DNA from 3 places in the Exiguobacterium sp. KKBO11 genome. Region 2 is predicted to be linked to each of the others. Evidence: a T-box and tRNA genes for the amino acid it is inferred to sense, from the RefSeq annotation. Region 2 holds a T-box; the other regions hold tRNA genes.
What was found. The T-box of region 2 lies ahead of argS (arginine--tRNA ligase). A T-box ahead of a tRNA ligase gene usually reads a tRNA of that ligase, here a tRNA-Arg.
Positions count from the first base shown of each region.

Region 1: it encodes a tRNA-Arg, which carries the amino acid that the T-box ahead of argS (arginine--tRNA ligase) is inferred to sense. The anticodon was not compared.
Region 3: it encodes a tRNA-Arg, which carries the amino acid that the T-box ahead of argS (arginine--tRNA ligase) is inferred to sense. The anticodon was not compared.

Region 1 covers NZ_LUCU01000011.1:644,142-648,498, forward strand. Annotated here, with positions in the region: gene racE (glutamate racemase) at 1-444, shown strand, start outside; gene rph (ribonuclease PH) at 445-1,200, shown strand; gene AYO36_RS03430 (XTP/dITP diphosphatase) at 1,197-1,790, shown strand; gene AYO36_RS03435 (metallophosphoesterase family protein) at 1,796-2,305, shown strand; tRNA gene AYO36_RS03440 (tRNA-Arg) at 2,379-2,452, shown strand; gene AYO36_RS03445 (hypothetical protein) at 2,555-3,079, shown strand; gene AYO36_RS03450 (hypothetical protein) at 3,108-4,091, shown strand; gene tig (trigger factor) at 4,202-4,357, shown strand, end outside.
Region 2 covers NZ_LUCU01000044.1:55,770-60,126, forward strand. Annotated here, with positions in the region: gene AYO36_RS13040 (metallophosphoesterase family protein) at 1-320, shown strand, start outside; gene AYO36_RS13045 (hypothetical protein) at 383-988, opposite strand; gene argS (arginine--tRNA ligase) at 1,019-2,701, opposite strand; T-box leader at 2,762-2,980, opposite strand; gene AYO36_RS13055 (GGDEF domain-containing protein) at 3,110-4,357, shown strand, end outside.
Region 3 covers NZ_LUCU01000011.1:403,117-407,473, reverse strand. Annotated here, with positions in the region: gene AYO36_RS02230 (sugar-binding transcriptional regulator) at 1-833, opposite strand, end outside; gene AYO36_RS02225 (glutaredoxin family protein) at 949-1,209, opposite strand; gene AYO36_RS02220 (RNA polymerase factor sigma-54) at 1,200-2,342, opposite strand; tRNA gene AYO36_RS02215 (tRNA-Arg) at 2,497-2,572, shown strand; partial or broken gene clpP (ATP-dependent Clp endopeptidase proteolytic subunit ClpP) at 2,755-3,339, shown strand; gene AYO36_RS02205 (hypothetical protein) at 3,452-3,688, opposite strand; gene whiA (DNA-binding protein WhiA) at 3,771-4,357, opposite strand, start outside.

The sequences.
Region 1 (4,357 bases), on a different contig from region 2:
AGTAATTCCTACGAGAAGGCATTACGCCACGTCGAAGGACAAGTCGTTGTCGAATCGTTAGCGTGCCCGCCGTTCGTCCCGCTCGTCGAGTCGATGCAGACAGACGGTGCGTACGTCGAACGTGTCGTTGCCAATACATTACGACCATTGATGAATTACGATATGGATACATTGATCCTCGGGTGCACTCATTACCCGCTCCTAGCAGATGTGATTGGACGGGTCATCGGACCAGGCGTCCAGCTAATCTCTTCAGGAGACGAGACAGCGCTCGAGGTAGCAGCACTACTTGATTACAATACGATTTCAGCAGATGTGACACAAATTCCGGAACATCGTTATTATGCGACAGGCGATATCCGCTCATTTGATCAGATTGCGACGGACTGGCTCGATCAGACCATCCATGCGGAGCGCATCGTGCTTGGAACGGAGGAAGATTAAATGCGGATAGACCAACGAACGGCGGATCATCTCCGTCCTATTCAATTATCGATTGATGTCAATAAACACGCAGAAGGTTCTGTCTTGATTGAACTGGGCGATACGAAAGTCCTCTGTACGGCGACCGTCGAGGAGAAGGTGCCACCGTTCCTTCGCGGTAAACGCCAGGGCTGGATCAATGCGGAATATTCGATGTTACCACGTGCGACGGCTCAGCGGACCGCACGAGAAGCCGTCCGTGGCAAGCAGACGGGACGGACGATGGAAATCCAACGTCTGATCAGCCGCTCGCTTCGGGCCGTCGTTGATTTAGAGAAGCTCGGGGAACGAACGATCTGGATCGATTGTGACGTTATTCAGGCAGATGGCGGCACACGAACGGCATCGATCACTGGTGGTTTTTTGGCACTCGTCCGAGCAGTCGATCAATTGATTCAAGCGGGAAAACTGACAGATACACCGATTAAAGAGGGCATCGCAGCGATCTCGGTTGGAATCGTCGAGTCGAATGTCTTGCTCGATCTATGCTATGAAGAGGACGCTGCGGCGGAAGTCGACTTCAATCTCGTCATGACCTCGTCGGGGAAAATCGTCGAAATGCAGGCGACAGGGGAAGAGTCGACATTTTCCCGTCAAGAGATGCTCGAAATGCTCGAACTTGGGGAAAAAGGAATTAAGGAACTGATTGATGCTGGCCGTGAGGCACTCGGTGTCTCTTGGTGGTATGTAGGAGAAGAAGTGGGGGAACATAGATGAAGGTCATCGTCGCAACACACAATGCAGGTAAAGTGAAGGAACTTGAAAGCATGCTGGGTCGTCTCGGTTATACGGTCGAGTCGTTACTCGATCACGCCGATGCTCCGGAAACGGATGAAACAGGTGAGACATTCGAGGAGAATGCACTTTTAAAAGCAACAGAGGCAGCAGCCTACTTTGGCCACGCGGTACTTGCTGATGATTCAGGTCTTGAAGTCGATGCTTTAGATGGCGCTCCCGGCGTCTACTCGGCACGCTTCGCGGGTCTTGAAAAGTCGGATGTGGCGAACAATGCTCTACTACTTGAAAAGTTAGAAGGTGTTCCGGAGGAAGAGCGGACGGCGCGCTTCGTTTGTGTACTCGCGCTAGCGAAACCAACGGGTGAGACATTGACGGTTCGTGGGACGATGGAAGGGCGAATCGGTTTTGAAGCGGCGGGTTCGAACGGTTTCGGTTATGATCCATTGTTCGTCACGGCAAGCGGACAGACGGCTGCTGAGTTGACGAAAGAAGAAAAAGCGATGATTAGTCATCGTGGCAATGCATTGCGCAAGCTCGAACAGAACTTAACTACTTTCTTAGGAGTGTGATGAAGATGAGAGCGTTGATCGTTAGTGATAGCCATGGACTAGAACAAGAACTGCTTACGATATTCGAACGTCACCAAGACGTGGATTTGGCATTTCATTGTGGGGACTCCCAATTGACGCGCGACATCGAATCATTATATCCATATCGTGTTGTGCGAGGGAATTGCGATTACGGACACGATTTTCCGGAAGAAGTCATGTCGAAAATAGATGGTCGTACCATCCTTTGTGTCCACGGACATCGTCAGGACGTCAAATACAGTCTAGATGTCTTACAGCATCATGCGAAGGAAAAGCAGGCGGATATCGTCTTATATGGTCATTCCCATGTTGCGAAGGCTGAATATCGGGACGGTGTGTTATTCATCAATCCAGGTTCAATCCGGATGCCACGTCATCGACCAGACAAGACGTATGCGATTCTTGAAGTGGATCAAAACCGTTATTCTGTCGATTTTCTCGATATGAATGGCGATCGAGTGAATGCCCTGCATCTGGACGGAACATTTTTGTAATAAAATAAATGCAATGTTTGTAATGTGATTGACACGAAAGAATTGTTCTAGTATAGTTTATTCGTGTTGACACGTCCCAATAGCTCAGCAGGATAGAGCAACGGCCTTCTAAGCCGTCGGTCGGGGGTTCGAATCCCTCTTGGGACGCTATAATTAAAATAGAGACTGCCCTTACGAGGGTGGTCTCTTTTTTTTATTCCGATTTTCGATTATAATTAAGGTATCATGAACTCGAAAGGGATGAATGCAATGTGGAAGAAAGTTGGAGCAGTCCTCGTGCTAAGTACGTTTCTTGCTGGATGTAGTGAGATTTCAAATACAGTCGACGATGCAAAACAACAAGTCAACGATGTAAAAAATAGTGTTGATTACGCTGGAGAACTTCAAGGCATTGCGAAAGATACGGCCCAAGTCACGTCAGATTTGTCGGCTTCCTTGAATGAGGCTGCTACGACAGCGCGTGAATCCGCGAACCCTGAACAAGCACTTGATCAACAAATCGAAAAATTGAAGGAAAACGGAACGATTGATCAGTTCAATCAAGAACTGGATCAAATCGATCAACGATTAGCGGGACTTGAAAATCCGCCGCAAGAATTGCAGAATTTAAGTGCAAAACTCGAGCAGTACGTGAATCAATCGGAAGACATCGCTCGATTACTTGAAGCTGACGTCTCATTAGATACGTTGAATCGATTAGGAATCGAGCAGGCGGGACAACTTCAAGAAGCGATCACGAACTGGACGTCTTTACTCGATCCATTTACGAAATAAGAAGTTGAACATGAAGGAGTGCCGGAATATGGGGACATCGCGCTGGATGGAACATGAACTAGAAGTAGAACGAGCGCGGATTCTTCGTTTGCCCGCTTCTAAACAAGAACAATTGATTATGGAATTAGAGACTGACCAATTGACAGGAGAAGATGTATTACACCGGCTCTATGTCATTCAACCACTCTTAATGCATGACCGTGAACGATTTGAAACAGTGGCAGAACGATTTCTTGAAGTCGAGGGTGTCGAGCAAGTGCTCGCACTCTTTCTTTATGAACTCGGAGAACGTTATCCGATGAAACTCGCTTTGCGCTCGGCGTCACCGTATCTGCCTTATGGGCTCGCGCTTCGATTAGATGAAATCAAACAACAGATGCGTGTTCGCGAACAAAAGCCGGCAGTTCAAAACAACCCTGTTGCGCAGCGTGAGGTAACATCAGCAACGGAACTGATGCATGTGTTACGACATGGGAGTTGGGTCGAACAAATGCGCCATTTGACCGGTATTGAATTCGAACGGACCTCTGAGCTCATTGCATATATTACCCAGAAATATCTTCAGGCGCAAGAGACTGCACATCAAAGTCTACTCGTCATTGATCAGTTATTAGGAAGCGTGCTGGATCACGTGTCATATCCGATAAGCATTCATGTACCACACTTAGCTGTAGACTGGACGATCTCGTCACGCGAAGATTTAGAAGAAATCCTGATGGTACATCAACAGGAGCAACAAGCGTTACTGGCATCGATGCATACGTTAGAGCGAATGGATCCGTTCCGAGCGTTGCTCGTCTTGCGATCGGATCAACTGATTCATCTTGAAGAACGAGAACGAATCGGATCAGATATGGAGAAATGGCTCGCAGCATGCGAAGAACTCGCAGGTCTGACATTTGAACGTGAAGAACCGGAACGTATCCTCAGTCCGCTGGCGAAGCGGTTATATCGAGCGGCACATATCCTTTATCCAGAAGTCATCGCATTCGAGCAGATTTACTTCGATTGAGACATCTGGAAACGATTCGTTCAACAGTGGTAATCGTCAGAACGATTGTGCTATAATGTGACTTGTTGTACACACATGTACGCTAATTGACAATTTTGGAGGGACTCAGCATGACTGCAAAATGGGAAAAACAATCAGGTAGCCTCGGCGTCCTCACGTATGAAGCGCCTGCTGAAGCATTTGATAAAGCGGTAGACCAAGCGTTCAAGAAAGTCGTTAAGACTTTGAACACACCTGGTTTCCGTAAAGGAAAAATGCCACGCGCA
Region 2 (4,357 bases):
CTCCTGTCATCGATGCATTACGCGATTGCCCTCGAAAACAACGGATCGAGGGGGCGTTATTGATTCATGGAGATCAACTCAGTTGGTCGCGGGATTTTCTACCCGATTTGTCACAACAACGCGAACCGTTACTCTTTTTTGGTCATAGTCATATCAGAGGTTTGTTTCGAAATGGCATCGCCAAACCGAGCCCACTAGGTCAAACTTTATCCATCAAAGGAAAACGGTATGCCGTCAATCTAGGTCCCGTCGTATTCGAACGAGAGTGGTGTCTTTACGATTCAGAGCAACAAACGATCGTATTCCATCAGGCGAACTAAGAAGATACGACAAAAGCCGTCGGGCACAGGGCTCGACGGCTTTTGTTCATGCATCTTATTGATCAGAGATAACGGACAAGCGATGCCTTGACGACATCCACTTGTGTGAAGTTCGTCTCTTCCGCGAATGTTTCGATGACTTGACGGACATCCCCTTGACGACGTACGAAGCTCGTCGGGACTGGTGTCGTACCGACAAGTTGCTCATGCAGACTCGTCAATCGATGATCATCGATGATCGTCGTCATCAAATCAAGGAACAAGAGAACATGCAGACGGTTCAAATAATCCCACGGCTTGTCTTCCGAACGGAATTCATTTCGGGCGAGCCACTTTTTCAATCCGATCGCATCGATTTGACTCAACGTCTCTGTCGTGCGTGCCGACTTCCAAAGCGTCAACAATTCCCCAAGTTTTTTTCGTGTCTGTTTCTTACGCATGAAGAATTCAAAATTATCTTTCGTCCGTAATGCGTCCCCTTCGATCGGAGCAATCAAATCAGCTTCCGGCGCCGTCACGAAATCGTGAACGAAATCGACAGACTCTCCCGGTAACCAAGCAGCGACTTTCCCGTGAAAATCAGCCATGAAGGCGACCGTTTCTGCCAAAGGCTCCTGCTTCATTTGTGAAGCAGCTTGCTGTAATCGTTCTTTCGTCTCAGTCTTCATAATCTACCTCTTCTTATTCGTGGATTGGTCTTACATTTCTTCTGGAGCGCCGACACCGAGTAAACGAAGACCCTCTGTCAAGACGATCGTGACAGACTTGACGAGTGCAAGACGCGATTGTTTTGCTGCGTCATCTTCGAGAACACGGACGTGTCCGTAGTATTTATTGAAGCTTTGTGCAAGATCTAAGACGTAACGGCTGATGATTGACGGCTCGCGACGTGTGAACGCGCGATCGATGACCGTCGAGAATTGGTTTAGCATCGAGACGACACCCCATGCATGATCATCGGCACTACCAGCGAATGGTGTGCCATCATAGCCACCTTTACGAAGCAACGAGTGCGCACGGGCATTCGTGTACTGGACATACGGTCCTGTTTCGCCTTCGAATTTCAACATCTGCTCAAGATCGAACTCGATGTTGTTCATCCGTTCGTTCTTCAAGTCGTGGAAGATGACGGCGCCGACACCTACTTGACGAGCCGTTGCTTCGGCATTCGCTAAGTTCGGATTTTTTTCCGCGATGTTTTGCTTCGCGACGTCGATCGCTTCTTGTAGTACTTCTTCAAGCAATACGATCCGACCTTTACGCGTCGACATTTTCTTTCCGTCCTTCATGATCAGACCGAACGGCACATGGTGCATGCCGTCGACGTTCTCAAATCCAAGTTTCTTCAAGACTGCGAACAATTGCTTGAAGTGAAGCGCTTGTTCCCCACCGACGACGTAGAACGCCTGCTCAAAGCGGTACGTTTCGAGACGATAGACGGCAGCTGCTAAGTCACGTGTCGCATAAAGCGTTGCGCCATCTTTCTTTTTAATCAAGGCAGGTGGCATACCTTCTGCTTCGAGGTCGACGACCATTGCCCCTTCTGATTCGACGAGGAGATCTTTTTCTTCGAGCAAATCGATGACGTGTTGCATCTTGTCGTTGTAGAAAGCTTCTCCGTTCAAGCTATCGAATTTAACACCGAGAATCTCATAGACACGGTTGAACTCAACGAGTGAAACTTCACGGAACCACGTCCAAAGCGTCGTCGCCTGCTCATCACCTTGCTCGAGTTTTTTGAACCAGAGACGTCCTTCATCTTCAAGAGCTGGGTTCGTTTCCGCTTCTTCGTGGAACCGGACGTATAATTTCAACAATTCCTTGATTGGTTCTGCACGAACTGCCTCTTCCTCACCCCACATCGTGTAAGCCACCATCAATTTTCCGAACTGTGTTCCCCAGTCCCCTAGATGGTTGATCCCGACGACGTCGTACCCTTTTTTACGTGAGATTTGGTTGAGCGCGTTCCCGATGACCGTCGAACGCAAGTGACCCATCGAGAAAGGTTTCGCGATGTTTGGCGCTGAGAAGTCCGTGACGATCGTTTTTCCATTCGCTTCACTTGATCCGAATGCTTCTTTCTCCGTCAGGACTTGGTTGACGATTTCTTGCGAGACGACTTCCCGGTTCAAGAAAACGTTGATGTAAGGACCAACAGCTTGAACGTTCGAGAACAACGGCGCGTCAATTTTTTCTGCGAGCTCCGAAGCAATCATGTTCGGTGCTTTACGGAATGTTTTCGCGAGCATGAAACATGGGAATGCTAGATCTCCATGATCTTCATGTTTCGGTTGCTCAATCAGTTGTTCGATTTGTTCAACCGATAAAGCACCTTCCATGACTTGATGTAATACTTCTGCATACTGCGCTTTATAACTCATCTTTATTTCCTCCTGCTTCACTGATTTTTTGGCAATAAAAAACGCCCCTTGCGCCACGCGCAAAGAGACGGAATGACCGCGGTACCACTCTTCTTGGTGTCATTTCGACACCCACCTTGTTCGGGGATAACGGGGTTCCCCCGGCTACGCCTTTTCCATCAGGAATCGGGTAGCGTCTCAGAAGTGCGTTTCACGACCGGTTTGTCCTCAGGCTTCCACCATTCCCTGATTCGCTAGTTGACGAATATCAACCGTTACTCTCTTCATCATTGACTGTATTCGATATCTTTCACATTATACGCAATTCTTTCTTTTCTCTCAACCTTATTTTTTTGGTAAATGGCTTATCAAAATTTCCACAATTCGGGTATAGGAATAAAAGATACTTCTCAGGGGGAGGGATGTTTCATGCGCTACTACCAACATGTAGCCCGGACGAGCTGGATCGTCTTCGGTTTCGTCGCCTTGACATTATTAGTGATCGGCATCGTTCATCCACCAACCTTCCATCCTTCTGTTTCCATCATTAACACCCTTTATTTATTCGGACTTGTGCTCCTGTTTCAGTTCGATAATGTCCGTCGTGGTGGCATTTACTATACATTCCAAGAAGGCATCATCTTATTTTTATTCCTCAATTACGGTTTAACGTACGCCTTGATTTTAAGCCAAGTCGGCATTCTCGTCTTTCAATTCATGTCTCACCGAAAAGCGATTCGTTGGAAACGTTTCGTTTATCTCTACCCGATCAACGCCTTGTTCGATTTAGTCTACATCTCGCTTCCGACCTTTGTGTATTATGCGCTCGGCGGACCAATCGGCTCAAACTTTACGTATACGAAAGCCTTGATTCCTTTCATCGGCTTTTTGATCACCGTCTTCGTTGTCTCTTACTTCCAATGTCTATTCGTCAATCGCTTCCTCTACTTGAAATACGATTGGCAACGTCTCGTAAAGCTTCAGTCCCTCGTCTACGGAATCAGCATGTTAAGTGCTCTACTTGGAATCTGGTTCTACGATGAAAGTCCGCTCGTCGCGGCTACAGTATCCGCCTTGATTCTCTTCTTGTTCAAACGTCTGTTGCAAGAGCGTGGTGACTCCCTTGAAGCAAACGATAATGCCAAGCGATTTGATGATGCGAAGGAACACTTGTTGATTTCCCGCTTCGAGCGCGAGACGATCGATTCGTTGCTCCTCGATTTACCGCATCTATTGCCGTTTTCTGAAGGTTGGATCTCGATTCAACAACAGCGGAAACAAGTCATCTATAACATCCGGACGAAACAACCAATCGACGTGTTACCACTGTTTCATTCCTTGTCAGCCGACGATTTGCATACCCCGATCATCTATGGTCTTCGTTGTGATTGGGGAAACGATATTCAAATCGGATTGCCTGTCGATCGTCACTCGATGCTAGCGATTCCTTCGATTACGAGCGGAGAGGTCGATGTTTCGATCATCCTATTCCATCAAGTCGCAGACGCCTATGATGCGACAAATGCCGACGAATTATCTCGTTTGCTCCGTATCTTTTGTCGCGTCTTAGAACGCTCACGTGAAACGGTCCAACTCTATACGGAAAGTCGGACCGATGCCTTGACCGAATTACCGAATAGTCGGGCTTTTTATGAACACGGTCGGCAGGAATTTGCC
Region 3 (4,357 bases), on a different contig from region 2:
AAGTAATATCCGAATGCTTCCGCTACTGCCTGTTCATGTTCCAGTCGGGTCAGGAGATCTTCAGACGCGCGACGACGTTTTGCCATCGTTTTCGCCTCACCAATTCCATGTACCACGATTGAAGCACCTTTAATCATTTGAAGCACATTTTTTATGCTCGGCTCTTCAATCATCTTGACGAACGTCTCTGTGCTGACCATGTCCGGGATGTGAAGCAGATGATAATCACTTTGAGCGCGTGACGCCATCCGTGAGCATACTGTGTTCGCTTGTAGTTCGAGCGTTTCTCCCAGTCCTCCGCGTGCCGGAACGAACGTCATCGGACGGTGTTCCTTGTCTGGCGACATCATCGCCGCGACGGAAGCCATCGTCGTACCGCCTGTGACAGCGATCGTATTGTGATGGTCTGAAGAAAGCTCTCGTTTGAGTCGTGCGACGGTCGCCCGCCCCATGTCTCGTTGTACCCAGAAGGTCTCATCGGAATCACCCGGTACGATAACGACGTCCCGTACTCCGAGTCTCTCTTTCAAGGCTTTTGCCATGTCCGAGATCCCTGCGAGTTCTCCCATGATGCTGTGCATGCTGCGAAGAACGTTTCGTCCTTCATCCGTCAAGGACATCCCTTGCGTCGCGACCTCTAGGAGGTCTTGCTGCTTCAAGAAGTCGACTTCCCGCCGTAAGACGCGTTCCGTCAAGCCAAGGCTTGTCGCAAGCGTACGTCGTCCGATCGGTTGCATCAGTCGTACGTAATGAAGGATGTCGTAGCGTGTCTGCATTTCTTCGATCAGATCAGGCACGATTCGTTTTTGGATCTGGACTAACTGCCGAATCATGTATTTCCCTCTCCTCTCAAGTAGCTGGACGCTTTCTGTCCCGCATGTCATAACGTGTCCCACTTGGTACACCGTTATCATAACAGTCCGTTTCTCGCCTTGCAAGTCTCGTTTCTCAAGTTTTTTGAAGTAAGCGGTTTCTTATCGTTTCCGTCTCGAATTTGCCATAACTCCAGATTTCCTCGTCATACATGACGACCGGAATCTCATATAAGAACCGTAGACTGAGCGCTTCATCCTGATCAATGTTGACTTCCTCGAACGTCCATTCCGGAAACTCATCGAGTACGAAGTCGAGTAAGATGGCGGCCTCTTCACATAGCGTACATCCCGGACGTGAATAGAGTGTTAAGTGTCTGTGTCGTTTTAATCCCATTCTGATTGCGCCTTCCTTTGCTGCATCGTTTTTTTCGTTAAACCAAGCGCTGCCCGGTACTTCGCGACCGTCCGTCGCGCGACTGTCAGACCGTCTGCTTGCAGGCGATCCGTCAATTGCTGATCACTTAACGGACGGTCGCTGTGTTGAATGTATTCGGCGATCCGCCGTTTAATCAAAAAACTCGAATCTCCGCTTGTCGTCCGTGAGACGAACAAGTCTTCTAAAGCAACGAGACCATGGACCGTCTCGACATACTTCTCAGCAATCGCTCGACCAATCGTCGACGGATGATGTCCCGTTGCCTCAGCGACTTGTTTTTTCGTCAATGGCTCAAGATGCAGTTCTCCCTTGAACCAGCGTTCTTGTCGCTCAAGCAAAACCGAGAGGATGGCATGCATCGTGACGCGACGTCTTTCGTACGCGCGCAAAAAAGGCGTTGCCTCTTTTAATCCGAGCCACGTCTGATCCGTGTCGAGTGTCATCCAGTCGATCTGAAGTTTTGCATCTAACAGGTGAATCCGCGCTTCTGCCATGACCGATCGTTCTTCTTTAGGAAGATCCGGTGTCCGGCTCAGCCTTGTCAGTCGTTTTCGCAATCGCGCTCGATCCTGTTCACTGAACTGAGCGAATACCTGACTCGCCGGTTCATGTCGCAACCGATCCGTCAGTCCGATCAATTCCGCGTCGTCTAGCTCGATCGCCTGTAACCATTGGCACTCGCGCTCCGAGCGGGCAGCGATGCCGACTGGTTCACATTGTTGTAAGAGTGTCCGTGCTTCTGTAATCGTTGCGACATCGGTCGAGAAGGATGCAGCGAGCTGCTCGTCCGATGTCCGCAATAAACCGTCCGCTTCTAAATACACGATGAGTTGTTCCGCCATATATCCTATTTCCTGTCTGACTGATTCTAAACGTATTTGTGCAAGAAGCTCGTCTTCGTAGGAAGCCAAATGTCCTGCCATCTGCTCGACCTCTAGCGAAACCTGATTCGGGTAATGACGATGCAAACGTCGTTTTAACCGTCGCCATTCCTCCTCGAGCTCAGCTGCTGGTTGCTCAAGCACATGTAACTGATACTGTTGTGACGCCGATAACGTCATCTGTTGCGTCTGTTCCTGGCGTTGATCCATCGATTCCCCCTCCTCCACTTCTTATTATAGAAGAAACGTTTTAAAAAACATGCTCTGAACCTTTCTCGAACCGCTCAGGAAAAGAAAAGTCATCCTTCCCTATTGCTTTTCTGAAAAAATGTCGCTATACTATTAATTGTTCAGTACATCAGATGCACCCGTAGCTCAGGGGATAGAGCACTGGTTTCCGGTACCAGGTGTCGGGAGTTCGAATCTCTCCGGGTGTACCATTTATTCAACTACAAGGCAATGCCAGCAATGGCGTTGCCTTTTTTCTATATTGATATGTTTCATTTACCCTTGTAATGGAAAAATACCTAAAAGTCGCATCGTATCTTTTGACCAATATTGACCAAAGGATTATGATAAGGATAAGTCGAATAGGAAGCTACATACCAACTATAAGGAGGCAAAGACTATGTTAATTCCAACAGTCATCGAACAAACAAACCGCGGGGAACGTGCTTACGATATCTACTCACGTTTGCTAAAAGACCGCATCATTCTTCTCGGGAGCGCGATTGACGACAACGTCGCCAACTCAGTCGTTGCCCAACTTCTGTTCTTAGCAGCAGAAGATCCAGATAAGGAAATCTCGCTTTATATCAACAGCCCAGGTGGTTCGATCACTGCCGGTATGGCGATTTACGATACAATGAACTTCATCAAGCCACAAGTCTCAACGATTTGTATCGGTATGGCAGCATCGATGGGTGCGTTCTTGCTCCAAGCAGGCGCAAAAGGAAAACGTTTCGCGTTACCAAACGCTGAAATCATGATCCACCAACCACTCGGTGGTACACAAGGTCAAGCATCGGATATCAAAATCCATGCGGAGCGTATCATCAAAATGCGTGAGCACCTCAACAAAATCATGGCTGAAAACACAGGACAACCACTTGAAGTCATCGAACGCGATACAGAGCGTGACAACTTTATGTCAGCACAAGCTGCTGCTGATTACGGTCTCATCGACCGCGTCATGGAACGTGCATAAGTCATCCAGAGTGTCTCCTTCGGGAGGCACTTTTTTTGTATCCATAAAGTCTTGTCGTTTATCGTTGCATACAAAAAAACCTCCCGTTCCTTATAGAACGAGAGGTCGATGATCAGTCGATCAAGTCTGTGATGTCTGAAACGATATCGTGGTTTTCACGAATCAGCGAGTAGATCGCATTCGCATGTGGCGAAAGCTCTTCTTCTGCTTGTAATTGTTTCAGGAATAAAGATGTTGCGAACGCAACGAGTGTGCTTTTCGGTACACCGATTGATTTCGCTTTTTTTGTTAACACTTCATCAAACTTCGCATCGACTGTCAGCGAAATACGTTTCTTTTCGTTAGCCATTTCAAAAACTCCTTAATTCGAACATTTAGTTGCATCGACTATATATTATAGTAGACTATGGTTCATCCCGCAAGCGACCCTCTTATAAGGCCCCTGTCATCGACTCTCCATTCCGTACTTTTTCAGCGATTTGATCAATCTTCCGCAACCGGTGATTGATCCCTGATTTTGAGATGGAGCCGCTTTCGACCATCTCCCCGAGCTCTTGTAACGTGACGTCTTGATGTGTCACGCGCAAGATCGCGATCTCCTTCAACTTATCCGGTAAGACATCGAGTCCGACCGTCCGCTCAAGGAACTTGATGTTCTCGACTTGGCGTAATGCCGCACCGACCGTCTTGTTGAGGTTCGCTGTCTCACAGTTGACGAGACGGTTGACCGAGTTACGCATATCTTTTAAGATCCGGACGTCCTCGAACCGCAGCATCGATTGTGTCGCATCGACGAGCTTGAGGAAATCGGAAATCTTCTCGCTCTCCTTGATGTAGAGGATGTGTCCTTTTTTTCGTTCGATCGCTTTCGCGTTCAAATCAAAGACGTTCGATAGACCACGGAGCGCTGCATTATGTTCTTCATATAAGCTGAAGATCTCCAAGTGATACGATGACGTCGCGGGATTGTTGAGCGAACCCCCGGCGAGGAACGCCCCTCGTAAATACGCCCGTGCTT